Linked DNA regions of Tardiphaga sp. vice304. Each later gene encodes a partner of the first gene's protein in a complex. Links are inferred from orthologs where the notes say so. Each region holds a gene or a part of one and is shown on either strand. Other genes may lie near its edges.

What was found.
Region 2: the proteins of FNL56_RS14780 (region 1) and dnaG are in contact, whole or in part, in a crystal structure (PDB 2R6A), measured with the Geobacillus stearothermophilus proteins. The link is inferred for Tardiphaga sp. vice304 from one-to-one orthologs. Residues at the interface, in WP_033016901.1 of Geobacillus stearothermophilus: Ser13, Glu15, Ala16, Gln18, Glu91, Leu92, Asp94, Ala95, Val96, Pro97, Thr98, Ala99, Ala100, Asn101, Tyr104, Tyr105, Ile108; in WP_049624496.1 of Geobacillus stearothermophilus: Lys456, Leu457, Leu458, Pro459, Ala460, Asn463, Ala464, Leu467, Leu535, Leu536, Ile537, Ala538, Gln544, Glu545, Asp548, Tyr549, His552.

What each region holds. Positions count from the first base shown.
Region 1 is NZ_CP041402.1:3,109,048-3,112,271, reverse strand. What follows is about bases 120-3,027. They hold FNL56_RS14780 (replicative DNA helicase), read left to right. Parts: upstream 120-776; coding sequence 777-2,279; downstream 2,280-3,027. Other genes in these bases: alr (alanine racemase), read left to right, coding at 2,773-3,027; FNL56_RS14775 (hypothetical protein), read left to right, coding at 2,374-2,688; FNL56_RS14785 (hypothetical protein), read right to left, coding at 198-431. Outside these bases: more of alr, read left to right, coding at 3,028-3,224. UniProt on the Escherichia coli protein: The main replicative DNA helicase, it participates in initiation and elongation during chromosome replication. Travels ahead of the DNA replisome, separating dsDNA into templates for DNA synthesis.
Region 2 is NZ_CP041402.1:1,361,718-1,365,021, forward strand. Bases 317-3,304 are described here. They hold dnaG (DNA primase), read left to right. Parts: upstream 317-783; coding sequence 784-2,826; downstream 2,827-3,304. Other genes in these bases: FNL56_RS06435 (MFS transporter), read right to left, coding at 317-680; rpoD (RNA polymerase sigma factor RpoD), read left to right, coding at 3,060-3,304. Also shown: more of FNL56_RS06435, read right to left, coding at 1-316. UniProt on the Escherichia coli protein: RNA polymerase that catalyzes the synthesis of short RNA molecules used as primers for DNA polymerase during DNA replication.

The DNA.
Region 1 (3,224 bases):
CCGAAAACTCAAACGCGTGATATGCGAGTTCTGTCTGCCGGGCATCGGGCTGCTGCTAAGAATTGCGCATCGCTGGATCAATATCGCGGGATCTGGTGAAGCGCACCGCGGCCGGAACGACGTTATTCGCGAGAAATAGCGTGCGGCGAGATCCGGAATCGGGGCTTTAATTGTGCGAAACCGACCTGGCAGGTTGCCTAACCGCGATGGAACACGGCGGGCGAACGGGAACATCCGAACTGAGAAAAACGGTTGGATGCAGATCGCGTCGTCGTCGGGCGTGCCAGCCGCGCGCGCATGGCGCGCATGGCTGAATCATCACACGGCACGTCGCTGAGCCGTTCGACGCTATCGAGCGTTTCTACGAGGCCGAAGAGCCAGTCGCGGCTGCCGTCGAACGTCGCGCGCTTTGTCTCTTGCAGAAGGGCCATCGTGCGTTCCTTGCCTGTTGCGTAACCAACCTCGCGCAACGGTCACGGTTCCTGCTGGTGTTACGAATTGTCACCGACGATGTCAGGCTGTTCCCGATGAGTGTCCGGAACGTGGCGACGGGTTCAATCGCCAAATGAAATTCTCGCCATGTGGCGGGGCACGGGCCATGAACACGCCGATCCCCGTCAAGGTTGTCTGCCGGCAACTTACGATTAATCCACACTTAATGAGCGTGGTGCATAACGCGCCAACTTCCGCTTTCCCTTCGACGTCCGATGGCGCTTTATCGCGCCGCGCCTCCATGAATGGCCGCGTAACTGACGAATTTTGAAGTAAAATCAGACATGGCCACATTCGATTCGAACAACATCGTCAAACTGACGCAGGAACCGGGCGCGCCCGCGTTCCGCACCGCACCGCATAATATCGAGGCGGAGCAGAGCGTTCTTGGCGCCATGCTGGTGAACAACGACGCCTTCTACCGGGTGTCGGACTTCCTGAAGCCCGACCATTTCTTCGAGCCGATCCACCAGACGATCTATGACACCGCCAGCAGCATCATCCGCGCCGGCAAGGTCGCCACCCCCGTGACGCTGAAGACGTTCCTGCCGGCCGACACCGACCTCGGCGGCATGACCGTCGGCCAGTACCTCGCCCGGCTGGCGGCCGAAGCCACCACCATCATTAATACCCACGACTACGGCCGCACGATCTATGAACTGGCGATCCGCCGGCAGTTGATCAATGTCGGCGAGGACATGGTCAACGTCGCCTATGACGCGCCGGTGGACTTTGCGCCGCGCGCGCAGATCGAGGACGCCGAGCGCCGGCTGTACGAGCTGGCCGAAGCCGGCCGCTACGACGGCGGCTTCCAGAAGTTCTCGCAGGCGATGAAGACCGCGCTGGACATGGCGGCCAACGCCTACCACCGCGAGGGCAAGCTGTCCGGCATCTCGACCGGCATGAAGGATCTCGACGCCCGCCTCGGCGGGTTGCAGGCGTCCGATCTCGTGGTGCTGGCCGGCCGCCCCGGCATGGGCAAGACCGCGCTGGCCACCAACATCGCCTACAATATCGCCCGTGCCTACCAGCATGAATTGCAGCCCGACGGCACCAAGAAGACCGTCAATGGCGGCATCGTCGGCTTCTTCTCCTGCGAAATGTCGGCCGAACAGCTAGCGACGCGTATTCTCGCCGAGCAGACCAACATCTCGTCCTCCAGCATCCGCCGCGGCGGCATCACGGAGCGCGACTTCGAGAAGATCCGCGACCACACCATCGAATTGCAGAACCTGCCGCTCTACGTCGACGAAACCGGCGGCCTGTCGATCTCGCAGCTCACCGCGCGCGCCCGCCGCCTGAAGCGGCAGAAGGGCCTCGACGTTATCGTGGTGGACTACATCCAGCTCTTGCAGGGCTCGGGCAAGCGCTCCGACAACCGCGTGCAGGAAGTCACCGAGATCACGACGAGCCTGAAGGCCCTGGCGAAAGAGCTGAACTGCCCGGTGATCGCGCTGTCGCAGCTGTCGCGCCAGGTCGAAAGCCGCGACGACAAGCGCCCGCAGCTCTCGGACCTCAGAGAATCCGGATCGATCGAGCAGGACGCCGACGCGGTGATCTTCGTCTACCGCGAGGAATACTACCTGCAGAACAAGGAGCCGCGCCCCGGCACCCCCGAGCACGAGAAGTGGCAGCTCGACATGTCGCTGGTACACGGCCGCGCCGAAGTCATCATTGCGAAACAGCGCCACGGCCCGACCGGCACCGTCGAACTGCAGTTCGAGGGCCAGTTTACCCGCTTCAGCGATCTGGTCGGTGAAAGCCACCTGCCCGCGCATCATGAGTAAGTTCTACGCCTAGCGAGCGGCTATCCGCCCAGAGGCCTTTCCGGGGCCGGAGATTGCGGTTATATTTGTGCCGGGTAGCTAAACGAGCGGATCGATGGTCGAACCTCCCGCAACTCCTGGTGATGTGGCAACGGCGACTGCACGGTCTCGAACAGCTGATATTCTGCCTGGCGAGTTCGGAAAATTGCAGAGCGACGCCGAATACATCAAACGCGACGTGGCCGAGTTGCGCGCTGACTCGCGCGATGTCCGCGATCGCTTGGCTCGCCTCGAAGAGCGCGTCGCGCATCTGCCGGGCAAAGGTTTCATCATCGTCGTTGTTACGACCGCTCTGGTCATCACCGGCGGCCTGATCACGATCGCCCCGAAGCTGCAGGCGCTGCTTCAATCACCCATCGCGCGCGGTTGAACCCTTTTCCCCGCGCGCCTATTGTGCGCTGCGATTGCCGGGCGTTGCTGCCATCGCGTGATCGATGCTGCGTCAGGAATGTCCATGAAGATCGTGTCGGATCCCAACCCCATCGCCGGTAACGCGGCGCTGCTCGACGCCACCGCGACCGGCGTGCTGACCATCGATCTCGATGCCATCGCGGCAAACTGGAAGAAGCTCGAGAAGCTCGGCGTGCCGGCCGAATGCGGCGCGGCGGTGAAGGCCGACGCCTATGGCTGCGGAATCGATCCCGTGGTGCGTGCGCTGACCACGGCCGGCTGCAAGACCTTCTTCGTCGCCACGCTCGAAGAGGCCCGCGCCGCCCGCGCCGCGTCAAAGGAAGCCACGATCTATCTGCTCAGTGGCTTCCTGCAAAACTCCGGCGACGCGCTGGCCGCCATCAACTGCCGCCCGGTGATCGGCGACCTGCCCGAACTCGCCGAATGGGACATTTACTGCCGGCAATCCGGCTGGCGCGGCGGCGCGGCACTGCATATCGACACCGGGATGAACCG
Region 2 (3,304 bases), 1.7 Mb from region 1 along the record:
GCCTTCTTCCCCACAAACTCCGTCGCAAAGATCCCCGGCGCCAGCAGCGCGAACCCGATTCCGATATTGCTGATCGACGTGGTGCCGCCATGCGACGCAGCAAAGCCCGAGATCGCCGAACCCAGCGCGCCGCCGAAGAACGCCGAGCCGAGATACAGCGCGTTGAGACGGCTGCGGATGTCGGCCGGCAGGGCATCGATCGCGCGCTGGCCGGCCACCACATTGCCCTGGGTGCCTGCGTCGATCAGGATGCCGGCGATCACGAACAGCGCGATGCTGGCAGGGCCGTTGCCCTCGGTGCGGATCAGCACGAAACTCACCAGCACCGCGAGCATCGCCACCAGCGTGACGGTGCCGCCGCCGCCGCGATCGGCCATCCGCCCGGCCAGCGGCGCCAGCAGCGCGCCGCCTGCGCCGGACAACAGGAACGCCGACAGTGCGACGTGGCCAAAGGCAAAGGGCGGCGCTTCCAGCACGATCGGCATCGCCGTCCAGAACAGGCTGAAGGCGCCGTACAACAGGCACTGATAGGCCGAGCGGCGCTGCAGCACGCGGGTGTCGCGCATCAATTGCCACAGCGAGCCCAGCAGCCGGCCATAAGTCAGGCTGTGCTCCGGCAGCCGTCGCGGCAGCGCGACGGCCATCAGCGCGATCACGCCCCCTGTGAATAGCGGGCGCAACCTTGTGTCTCTCGTTTTTCCCGCCGCAAACCCTATATCGATGGTCGGCTGGTCACATCCCGTTCACCAAGACTCGCAGCCCCGACTCACCGCATAAGCACCCATGCGCTTCACGCCCCAGTTCCTCGACGATTTGCGCGCCCGGCTTCCCGTCTCGGAGGTCGTGAGCAAGCGCGTCAAGTTGAAGAAGGCGGGAAGGGAATGGAAGGGGCTGTCGCCGTTCCAGCAGGAGAAGTCGCCGTCCTTCTTCGTCAATGACGAGAAGGGCTTTTACCACGACTTCTCCTCCGGCAAGCACGGCGACATCATCTCCTTCCTGATGGAGACCGACGGCTGCAGCTTCCCGGAGGCCGTCGAGCGCCTGGCGCAGATGGCCGGCGTGGCGCTGCCGGCGGCGACGCCGGACGCCGCCCGCCACGCCGAGCGCCGCAAGACGCTGTACGACGTCATGGACCTCGCCGCGAAGTTCTTCGCCGAGCAACTGACCTCGCGGGTGGGTGCCAAGGCGCGCGGCTATCTCGCCGACCGCCAGATCTCGCCGACCGTGCAGCTGCAGTTCAAGATGGGCTATGCCCCGGCCGAGCGTTACGCGCTGAAGGAATATCTCGGCGCCGCCGGCATTCCCGTCCCCGACATGGTCGAATCCGGCCTGCTGATCGGCGGCGAGGACATTCCGGTGCCCTATGACCGGTTCCGCGACCGCGTCATGTTCCCGATCACCGATTTGCGCGGCCGGGTGATCGCCTTCGGCGGCCGCGCACTGGAAAAGGACGTCCCGGCCAAGTACCTGAATTCGCCGGAGACGCCGCTCTTCCACAAGGGCGACAATCTGTACAATTTTCCGATGGCCCGCACCGCCGCGCATAATGGCGCGGCCCTGGTGGTGGTCGAGGGCTATGTCGACGTCATCGCGATGGTCGGCGTCGGTTTCCACGCCACCGTGGCGCCGCTCGGCACGGCGCTGACCGAGAACCAGCTGCAGCTGATCTGGAAGATGGCCGACGAGCCGATCCTGTGCTTCGACGGCGACAAGGCCGGCCAGAAAGCGGCGTGGCGCGCCGCCGAGCTGGCGCTGCCGCACCTCAAGCCCGGCAAGAGTCTCCGATTTGCCCTGTTGCCGGAGGGCCAGGACCCCGACGATCTCGCCCGCTCCGGCGGCCGGATCGCGGTCGAGGAGGTCATTGCGGCTGCCAAATCGCTGTCCGACCTGATCTGGGCGCAGGCGACTTTGGGCGGCGACTTCGCCACGCCGGAACGCCGCGCAGCCCTCGAGGCCCGCATCAACGAACTCGCCAACGGCATCCGCGACGACGTCGTGAAGAAATACTACCGCCAGGACCTCGCCGAGCGGCTGCGCGCGACCTTCAACCCCAATGCCGGCCGCGGTTTTGGCGCCGGCGGCGGGTTCCGCGGGGCCGGGGCGGGTGGCGGCGGTTTCGGCAACAAGGCCGGCGGCGGCTACGGCCGTCCGGGGGCGGCGCGCACTTTCACGCCGGGCGCGGCCGGCCGGATCGAGCCGCGCGGCAGGTCCTCGGCCTCGGCCGGCAGCCAGACCATCAACCGCTCGCCCTACCAGGTGGTAAGCCCGCAGCTCGCCAATTCCTCGATCATGCGCGGCCAGCGCAGCGCGATTTCGCGCCGCGAGGCACTGATCGTGCAATCCCTGATCAACCACCCCTGGCTGCTGCACGACAAGCTCGAGGAGGTCGCCGCTTTGGAACTGGCGCATCCCGAGATGCACCGGCTGCGCGCCGGGATCATTGCCTGCTTTGCCCATGACCATCACCATGGCGACGAAGCCCAACAAAGCGAGCAAATGCGTTCAGACCTCGTTAAGGCTGGATTTAGCGAACAATTGCAACATGTTGAGCGAGCCATTACCACCAAGGACGTGTGGGCGGCGCAGCCCGGCGCGGCGCGCGAGGACGTTCTTTCGACATGGATTCAACTGGTTGCCTTGCATCGCCAGTGGCACTCCTTACTTAGAGAACTGAAAGATGCCGAGCTGGCGCTTGGCGAAGAGGCCAGCGAGACGAATTATGGCTGGTTGCGCGACGTCAAGGCGCGGCTGGCCGAGGTGGACGGGATCGAGGCTCTGATCGAGGGGTTCGGTGAGTCGTCTGGCCGGTTTCAGCGCAATTCTTGATGCAAATTTGCTGCGGACAGCCTACGGCGAAATCGCGAAAAGACTCGCCAAACCCGTGGTTTGGCTGCAAAAACACGGTTAATCGGAGCTTAACGCTCTTTGGCTTAAGTGCGGCAACCGTAAAGACCAGTTCAAGGGTGGCGAAGTCGAGCGCCACCCTTTCCGCGTCCAGCGGATGAATGATTGAAAGCGGCGGCAACGCCGCCCGCGTGATCGCGTTTCAGGAGCATTGAATGGCCACCAAGGCAAAGACGCTGCAGGCGAAAGACAAGGAAAAAGACGACAAGGCCGACGCGCCGGAGAAGGATGCTCCCGATGCGCCGTCGCCGTTGCTCGACCTTTCGGATGCCGCCGTCAAGAAGATGATCAAGCAGGCCAAGAAGCGCGGCTTCGTGACCTTCGATCAGCTCAACGACGTCCTGCCTTCGGACACCACCTCTCCCGAACAGATCGAAGACATCATGTCGATGCTCTCCGA